4 regions of the Virgibacillus halodenitrificans genome follow, and region 1 is predicted to be linked to each of the others. Evidence: predicted binding sites of a transcription regulator. Region 1 holds the regulator's gene; each other region holds the start of a gene.

Region 1 (2,206 bases):
CCTGAAATGAAAAAAGGAAGTCAGCGAGATGCTTCTACTGGGGGAGAAATAGTTGCATGGTCCATTATCGGTCTCATCATGGCCTTTTTGGCTCAGGGTATTTCAGCAACAATCGAAATGAAAGTATTCGGTATTACGCAGAGTTCTGAAAACACTAAGTTAATCATGGATGTAACAAGGGCAACTCCCTTATTTATGGTCATCCCTGCACTTATTGCACCAATATTGGAAGAGATTATTTTCCGAAAGATCATTTTTGGTCAGCTGTATCTAAGGACAAATTTTATTATTGCTGCATTACTTTCAGCCCTTATATTCGGGATCATTCATGGAGAGCCACAACATCTTCTTGTGTATGCTTCCATGGGATTTGTATTTGCTTTCCTATATGTAAAAACAAAGCGGATCATTGTTCCGATTATTGTTCACATGGCGATGAATACAACAGTAGTGCTTGCCCAGTTTAATATAGATCCAAAAGAACTGGAGCAGCAATTGGAGCAATTGCAAGCAATTATTTTTGGAGGCTAAATTCATGAAAATTTCACCAAGGACAATGGCAGTTATCTACTTCGCTATGGGAATATTTTTCACCTATATTGCCATTATCAGCGCGGGAGATACGATATGGAATGTTACAACAATGGTGCTTGCTCTATTTGCGACATTAGAAATTGGGGTAGGTATTCGACTAATCAGATTGCATTATCGAATGAAAAATAAAAAGAAGAAGTAGCTTCTCACACGCTACTTCTTCTTTTTATTTTATTTCTGAAGACCTACTTATCCGCCTGGTCGACTTGTAATGGATAATGCTTTAAGAAGTAAACAAGTGCCTGTAGCTCCACGGCCAGGTCAATATGATGGACCCGAATATGATTAGGTACGGTAATACGTGCAGGTGTGAAGTTAAGTATTCCATCAATACCTTGCTCCACCAGTCTGTCGGTAACCCGATCCGTTTCATGTGCTGGTATGGTCAAGATCGCCACTTTGATTCCGTTTAACTTCTCCTCTAACTCATCAATATGGTAAATAGGTACATCACCTATATCTGTACCTACTTTTTCCGGGTCTGCATCAAAGGCCATTTGAATTTGGATGTTATTATTCTTCATAAAATTATAATGCAAAAATGCTGTACCCAAATTCCCTACACCAATCAATGCAACTTCTGTCGTCTCATCCTGATCAAGTGTTTTCCGGAAAAAACCAAGTAAATATTCCACATTGTACCCATATCCTTTTTTTCCTAGAGCTCCGAAATAAGAGAAATCCCTTCTGATCGTCGCAGAGTCCACCTTTACTGCTTCACTTAATTCCTTGGAAGATACTCTTTTCTTCCCTTGTTGATTAAGATTATTCAAAAAACGATAATATAATGGTAAACGCTTTGCTGTTGCCTGAGGTATTTTATTTTGATCCATTGTTATTCCTTCTTTCATCCAAACGATAATCACCAGATTTACCGCCCTTTTTCTCCAGTAAATATGTTTGGCCAATAATCATTCCTTTATCCACGGCTTTACACATATCATATATGGTAAGTGCACTGGCAGATGCTGCAGTTAGTGCCTCCATCTCTACTCCAGTGCTGCCTTTTGTTTTAACAAACACTTCAATCTGCAACTCATAGTAATTTTCTCCAACCTGCCAATTAAAGGAAATATCCACTCCTTTAAGCTGTAATGGATGACACATTGGAATCCAATCCGAGGTTTTCTTAGCTGCCATAATCCCGGCAACCTGGGCCACAGCTAGTACATCACCTTTTTTTATCTCGTTCTGAGTGATTTTTTTATAAACTTCTTCGGACATTTGCACACTTGATCTTGCGACAGCTGTGCGTTCTGTCTCTTTCTTTTCACTAATGTCCACCATTCTTGCTCTGCCTTGTTCATTAAAATGCGTGAATTCAGACATAAGCTCATCTCCAATACATTGAACTTCTTCTCTATTCTAGCAGAAATAAGGCTGGAAGTCGTGACTAAATTCACAATAATATTGCCTCGCCAATTCATTTTGAGATACACTAAAAGGGATGAGGTGAAAATAATGATATTAATGCAGTTAAATGGGATCTCTAAGTCATTTGGCGCAGAAGAGATTTTGTCGAATATAAAAATGGAAGTAAAAGATAATGATAGAATAGCTATTGTTGGAAGAAACGGGGCTGGCAAATCTACCCTGTTAAAAATTATGGCAG
Region 2 (2,206 bases), 580 kb from region 1:
GCAGTAGAAAAAAATTATTGGTCACTTGCCGGATTATTGTTAGGCATATTTTCATTTTTTCTTTATTGGATCACACCATTCATTCCCATGTTCGGTCTAATTACTTCAATAGTCGGGATTACTTTTTCCCGGCGAAAGCAATCTGGACTTGCCACAGGAATTATTATTGGTTTAGTTTTGAGTATAACTGTTTTGTCTTATATCAGTGGATCAGTATAAGCTACTTTCAAGCACTTATTCTTAATCATTTAAGCTGGACGGACAGCTCCAACTGCTGGAAGCTGTCCGTCTTTTTAAGCTTCCCATAAGAAACTATTCCACCAATATCCCAGCTTTCTTCAAAGCATCACAGGCGGCATCCAGCTTTTCCTGCGTATCTGCCTCCAATGTATGAAGATGAATTCCATTCGTAAGGCTCGAAAGATAGACTGCATTCGTTTCCTGTATCTTTTCAATAAATCGGTTTGCTTCTGCCCGATTGCTTACCATGACAGATGCGGTCAGGTCACCATAAACCGCGTGTTCAACAATGACATCCTTCACCTTAACTCCATGGTCAACAAAAATATTCAATTCTTCCTGTGTTTGCTTGGGTGTATGTTTACATACAACAATTCGTTCCAGAAGACCTTGACTCTTCTGCTTGCCCAGCAGTACATACCCTTGGCTTGTGGCCATAATTGGTTCTTTTTTTGCTTTTAATATTGAGACATCCTGCACAATTACCTGTCTGCTGACATTCGTTTGCTTTGCAAATTCACTGCCAGTAATTGGCTCCTCTGCATCGCGTAACAACTTCATAATTAGGTTTTGCCTTTTTATTGATGACATTTTCTGTTCCTCATTCATTATGTAGCACCTTCCTGAATCCGCAATTTCCTTATGCCATATATTATAGCAAAAAAACGCTTGCCTTTCGCTAAAACTTGTGTAAATATAGATGACAAGACACCTGTATACTTAATAATATAAAAATGTACTTTACATTTCAATCAGGTGTAACAGCAATAGGAAAACAGGGGTTTAAATGTGAAAAATATCACAATATCCAATAAGGGGTTTAGAAATGAACAAATTAAAACTACGAAATTTAGTACAGCAATTTCTGATAGAGGACATAGGGGATACAGATATAACAAGTGAATCCATTTTTCCTCCAAATCAGCCAGGCCATGGCGTTTTTATCGCTAAAGAGTCAGGGGTGGTGGCGGGTTTGGAGATTATTGAAGAGGCCTATATGCTTCTAAATCCTTCCATTACTGTAGTAGTATTTTTTCAAGACGGGGATCAAGTGAGGGGCGGAGATGTACTTGCCGAGGCGCACGGGCCAATTGTTCCGTTACTTGCCGGAGAGCGGGTTATCTTAAATCTTATCCAACGAATGAGCGGAATTGCGACTATTACAGCAAGAAGCGTCAGCGAATTAAACGATCCATCCATACATATTTGTGACACACGAAAAACTACACCTGGCTTACGAATGTTCGATAAATATGCGGTGACATGCGGTGGTGGAAGAAATCATCGCTTCGGCCTGGAGCATGGGGTAATGATTAAGGATAATCATATTTCATTTGCCGGCTCCATAACAAAAGCAGTCCACCAGGTGCGGGAAAAAATTGGCCATATGGTGAAAATTGAAGTGGAAACCGAAACGAAGGAAGAAGTTCTCGAAGCTGTGGAAGCAGGTGCTGACATTATTATGTTTGATAATCGTTCTCCTGCAGAAGTAATTCAATTCAACAAATATGTACCTGATTCTATTATTACAGAAGCGTCTGGTGGTATCACACTTGATAATTTGGCAACATATCAACACACAGGGGTAGATTATATTTCTTTGGGATTTCTAACCCACTCTGTAACTGCTTTGGACATTAGCTTACAAGTAAAACCAGGGCCAAAGAAATCATCAGCAAAGGAGCAATAGACAGATGATAATGAAGAGGAATAGTTTACTGCTGTCATTATTAATTCTACTATTTCTAACCGCATGCGGGGCGTCAGGATCAGCTAGCTCTGAGCAAACAGAGGGAAAAAATACAGCTCTTCAAACCATCATAATTGGTGGAAGAACAGGGGGAGCATGGTCTGTTTTTACAGAAGGAATTGCTGAGTCCATTCGCAGAAAGCATGACGGATCCGTTATTACCGTAGAACCAGGTGGCATTGTGGAAAATCCACCAACTGTTGGGATGAATAAGGT
Region 3 (2,206 bases), 840 kb from region 1:
CCTTGCTACTCTTTTATGGTTGCATGTGTTAGCTCAAAAGGGAGTTAAAATTTCCTGGGGGACTTATTTTAAGATTGGAGTCACATTAACAATTCCCATTCTACTTATTACATTAATCGGGCTTTATCTCACGCTAGTAATTTTATAATAAAAAGGAGGATCAACAATGAAGGAAAAAACAATTTATTTTTTATGTACGGGTAATTCCTGCAGAAGTCAAATGGCTGAAGGATGGGCAAAAAAAGTTCTGGGTGATAAATGGACAGTAAAAAGTGCAGGAATCGAAGCGCACGGCTTAAACCCAAATGCAGTAAAGGCAATGAAGGAGGTTGGTGTTGATATTTCAGACCAGAAATCTGAGACCATAGATAGTGAGACCTTAAATAATGCAACTTTGGCTGTAACACTTTGCGGAGATGCAGCAGATAAATGTCCAATGACACCACCACATGTAAGGCGTGAGCATTGGGGATTTGATGACCCTGCTAAAGCAGAAGGGACGGAAGAAGCGCGTTGGGAGGTATTTCAACGTGTAAGAGATGAAATTGGGGAAAGAATAAAGCAGTTTGAGGAAACCGGGGAATAATAGAGAGTCAGATCTTCAAGTCCAGTTACCAAATATGGCTGGAAGATCTGATTTTTTTTAGTTTTTTTAATAAATCTACAAAGCTTATTGTAACAAAAGATGAAAGGATAATTATACTGGTTGGGGATTATTAACTAAGATTTTTTCCTATAGTAAAAGACAGGTTTTAAGGTGAGTGTCTCTGATCGTCATAAATCCGTAACACCTACTGAATATTTTCCAATTTTTATATGTTATTATATATATAAGAAGTATTGTTCATTACTTCACAAACTTTTTTCGATATGGAGGTTAGTAAAATGGCTAATAAAGCTTGGGATCATTTTACCAAAGGGAAATGGCAAAAAGAAATAGATGTTCGCGATTTTATCATTCAAAACGTTACACCGTATGTTGGTGACGAATCATTTTTGTCTAAGGCAACTGATTCGACGAAAGCTTTGTGGGATCAAGTAATGGAATTAACCAAACAAGAGAGGGAAAATGGTGGAGTACTTGATATGGATACTGCGATTGTATCGACGATCACTTCACATGGACCAGGTTATCTTGATAAAAATAAAGAGAAAATTGTTGGGTTCCAAACGGACCGTCCATTTAAACGTTCCCTACAACCATTTGGTGGGATTAGGATGGCTGTGGATGCATGTAATGCGTATGGTTATAAAGTGGATGAAGAAGTACAGCATATCTTTACTGATTACAGAAAGACACATAATGCAGGCGTATTTGATGCATACACTCCAGAAATGAGAATGGCGAGAAGAGCTGGGATTATTACTGGATTACCTGATGCATACGGCCGAGGACGGATTATTGGCGACTATCGCAGATTAGCATTGTATGGTGTAGATCGTCTCATAGAAAATAAAAAAGAAGCATTGGCTGGGGTTGGAGCCAATGGGGTAATGAGCGAGGAAGTCATCCGTGATCGTGAAGAAATAAATGAACAGATTCGTGCATTACAAGAATTAAAGCAGCTTGCTGAAATTTATGGCTATGACATTTCAGAACCAGCAACGAATGCACATGAAGCATTTCAATGGTTGTATTTTGGCTACCTAGCAGCAATAAAAGAACAAAACGGAGCTGCAATGAGTCTTGGACGCGTTTCCACATTCTTAGATATTTATATGGAAAGAGATATAAGAAACGGATTTCTAACCGAGGAGGAAGCTCAAGAATTAGTTGATCATTTTGTAATGAAGCTCCGTCTCGTTAAATTCGCCCGTACACCTGATTATAATGAACTATTTAGTGGTGATCCAACATGGGTTACGGAATCTATTGGTGGTATGGCAAATGATGGTAGATCACTTGTTACGAAAAACGCTTTCCGTATGCTTCATACCTTAGATAATTTGGGACCAGCACCTGAACCAAACTTAACTGTGCTATGGTCTGAAAACCTGCCAGAGAAATTTAAAAAATACTGTGCAAATATGTCTATCAAAACAAGCTCCATTCAGTACGAGAATGATGATATTATGCGGGAAATTTATGGGGATGATTACGGTATAGCGTGCTGTGTTTCTGCAATGACCATTGGTAAGCAAATGCAATTCTTTGGAGCACGTGCCAACCTTGCTAAAGCTTTGCTATATACCATTAATGGAGGCG
Region 4 (2,206 bases), 1.4 Mb from region 1:
GGCTTGGATTCTCCACCCTAATTACTATGACTGTTATTATGCAAATCGCATTGACCTTTCAACCAGGTACACAAGATATTGCACATAACTCTCTGGAAACAATATTTGGGCTTATTCCACGAATTGCTTTAGGTAGCTTGGCAGCCTATATTGTAAGTCAATACTTTGATGTCTGGATTTATGATAAGGTAAGAAAACTTCTTCCCTCAGATAAATATTTATGGGTCAGAAATAATGGAAGCACCGGAATAAGTCAATTATTAGATACTGCAGTCTTTTGCACAATTGCTTTTTATGGGAGCTTCCCGTTAAATATTTGGATAGAAATCTTTATTACCACTTATATAATTAAGTTTCTTGTTGCGTTAATGGATACACCTTTTATGTATATAGCTAAAAATATGAATAAAAAGGATAGATGATCTCTCATCTATCCTTTTTAAATTGGGTTTTTTTTCAACAGTTTACTTTTCACTAATGCAGGAATATCCACTTTTAGAATTACTAAATGTACGAGTAAAAACAAAAAAGCAGTCATGTAGGCTTCAAACAAAAATGGCAAGAGGAACAACTCTGCAGTTAAAAGGAATAAATATGGTTGTCTAATCAATTTATATGGGCCTTTTTTAATTACAATTACATGGGGCAATTGAATATTTTTTGTGTTCCAAAACCTTCCCAAAGACATATAACACCATAATTTCAATAAAACTAAACAACAAAATAAAATAACCGGAAGGAAACTTATTAGAAATACAGACTTTTTGAGGAGCAAGATCTCCAAAAGAATAGAAAAAATGGAGAAATGATACAAGAAGAAAAATGCTTTATTTCTAAAATTGTCCTTTTCCTCTCCTCCTCTTTCTCTTAACCAGCGTTCATTCCTTCTTGAAACTCTCCATTCCACGCTTCGAAGCCAAATAACTATTGTAAAAAACATAAAAATCCCCACTATCTGCATTAACCCCACTCCCATAATTTTTTATCAATCTACCAATTAGTTTGCACCGCTTTTCAAGAATTATTAACAAAAAATACACAGAAAATACACAAACTTTCTAAACCTATTTGTTAGTAAAATCTTTAAATAGCCTTTTATCAAGGTAATTGAACAAAATGTGAACTGTACCGCATTCTTAATATTTCTATTTGCAAATTGTGTATGATGAAAACAAGAAGAAAAACTTTATTTCAAGGGGTGAAGGAAATGAATGAAATACATGGTAAGCATTCGAATACACCGAAAAAGGAAGAGCCTATTTTAAAGGGAACCTTTGTTTCAGTCCTATTAGTCGGAGTGTTTATAATTGTTAGTTGGGTCGCAGTCTATTTGTTGTTTATACTACGTTAGTGAAAAAGGAGGTTAAATTATGCATTTACACAAGTATGAGAAAAAATGGTTAATCTTTGGAATTAGTTCATTAGTTGTCTTTTTAATTATTTTAGGTTTTGGAGCGTTTTGGCAAGGTACGCATCCTCAAAGTCATGGGGTGACCATTGATCCGGAAAATGTTGAAGCTAACGAAGCTTTCAGGCCCGAAAATTTAGGGATTACAAAAGTAGATGATAATAAATATATTGTTAATATTGTAGCTTCAGCTTTCAACTATGACTTTGGTACTGATGAAAATGGAGCTCCGTTAAAGCATATCCGAATTCCTAAAGGAGCAACTGTTCTTTTCCAAATCACTACAAAGGATGTTGTACATGGATTCAATATTGCTGGGACGAATGTAAACATGATGGTAGAGCCAGGCTATGTAAGTAGTATAGAAACTGTCATGGACCGTACTGGCGAATATACAGTTGTTTGTAATGAGTACTGCGGAGTTGGGCATCATTTAATGTTTGCGACTGTGGAGGTGTATGATTAATGGGACTAGAGAAGATAAAAAAGGTTTCAAATAATGAAATACTACCATTGACTATTTCTAAACAAGAATCAAGGCTATATATGTCATTTATATATGTTGCTATTATCTCTTTACTTATTGGTGGACTAATGGGTTTACTACAAACTCTCGTACGTTCGAATACAATAACATTGCCATGGGGGATCGGTTATTATCAAATATTAACTCTTCATGGAGTAGTACTTGCACTTGTTCTAACTACTTATTTTATTATAGGATTCCAGTTTGCATTAATGGGTAAAACGGTTGGAATATCATTGAAACAAAGAAAAGTTGCTTGGCTTAGCTTCTGG

The links. The regulator Rex, encoded in region 1, represses fermentation and respiration genes when NADH is low (regulators of the CRP and FNR family bind a similar motif). The targets are predictions, from matches to a motif close to TTGTGAAATATTTCACAA.
Region 2: a site for Rex is predicted at 1,028-1,045, ahead of nadC (carboxylating nicotinate-nucleotide diphosphorylase). Genes of this name have one in related genera too.
Region 3: a site for Rex is predicted at 841-858, ahead of pflB (formate C-acetyltransferase). Genes of this name have one in related genera too.
Region 4: a site for Rex is predicted at 1,117-1,134, ahead of BME96_RS10070 (cytochrome C oxidase subunit II). Genes of this name have one in related genera too.

Annotation. Positions count from the first base shown of each region.
Region 1 is NZ_CP017962.1:470,571-472,776, reverse strand. Features, by position in the region: gene BME96_RS02565 (CPBP family intramembrane glutamic endopeptidase) at 1-531, shown strand, start outside; gene BME96_RS02560 (YdiK family protein) at 536-736, shown strand; gene BME96_RS02555 (redox-sensing transcriptional repressor Rex) at 780-1,427, opposite strand; gene moaC (cyclic pyranopterin monophosphate synthase MoaC) at 1,414-1,923, opposite strand; gene BME96_RS02545 (ABC transporter ATP-binding protein) at 2,056-2,206, shown strand, end outside.
Region 2 is NZ_CP017962.1:3,757,546-3,759,751, forward strand. Features, by position in the region: gene BME96_RS18535 (transcription repressor NadR) at 313-849, opposite strand; gene nadC (carboxylating nicotinate-nucleotide diphosphorylase) at 1,067-1,930, shown strand; gene BME96_RS18545 (TAXI family TRAP transporter solute-binding subunit) at 1,935-2,206, shown strand, end outside.
Region 3 is NZ_CP017962.1:1,307,242-1,309,447, forward strand. Features, by position in the region: gene BME96_RS06870 (arsenic transporter) at 1-148, shown strand, start outside; gene arsC (arsenate reductase (thioredoxin)) at 167-586, shown strand; gene pflB (formate C-acetyltransferase) at 871-2,206, shown strand, end outside.
Region 4 is NZ_CP017962.1:1,914,189-1,916,394, reverse strand. Features, by position in the region: gene BME96_RS10080 (queuosine precursor transporter) at 1-422, shown strand, start outside; gene BME96_RS19990 (isoprenylcysteine carboxylmethyltransferase family protein) at 440-682, opposite strand; gene BME96_RS10070 (cytochrome C oxidase subunit II) at 1,208-1,351, shown strand; gene BME96_RS10065 (cytochrome c oxidase subunit II) at 1,371-1,874, shown strand; gene BME96_RS10060 (b(o/a)3-type cytochrome-c oxidase subunit 1) at 1,874-2,206, shown strand, end outside.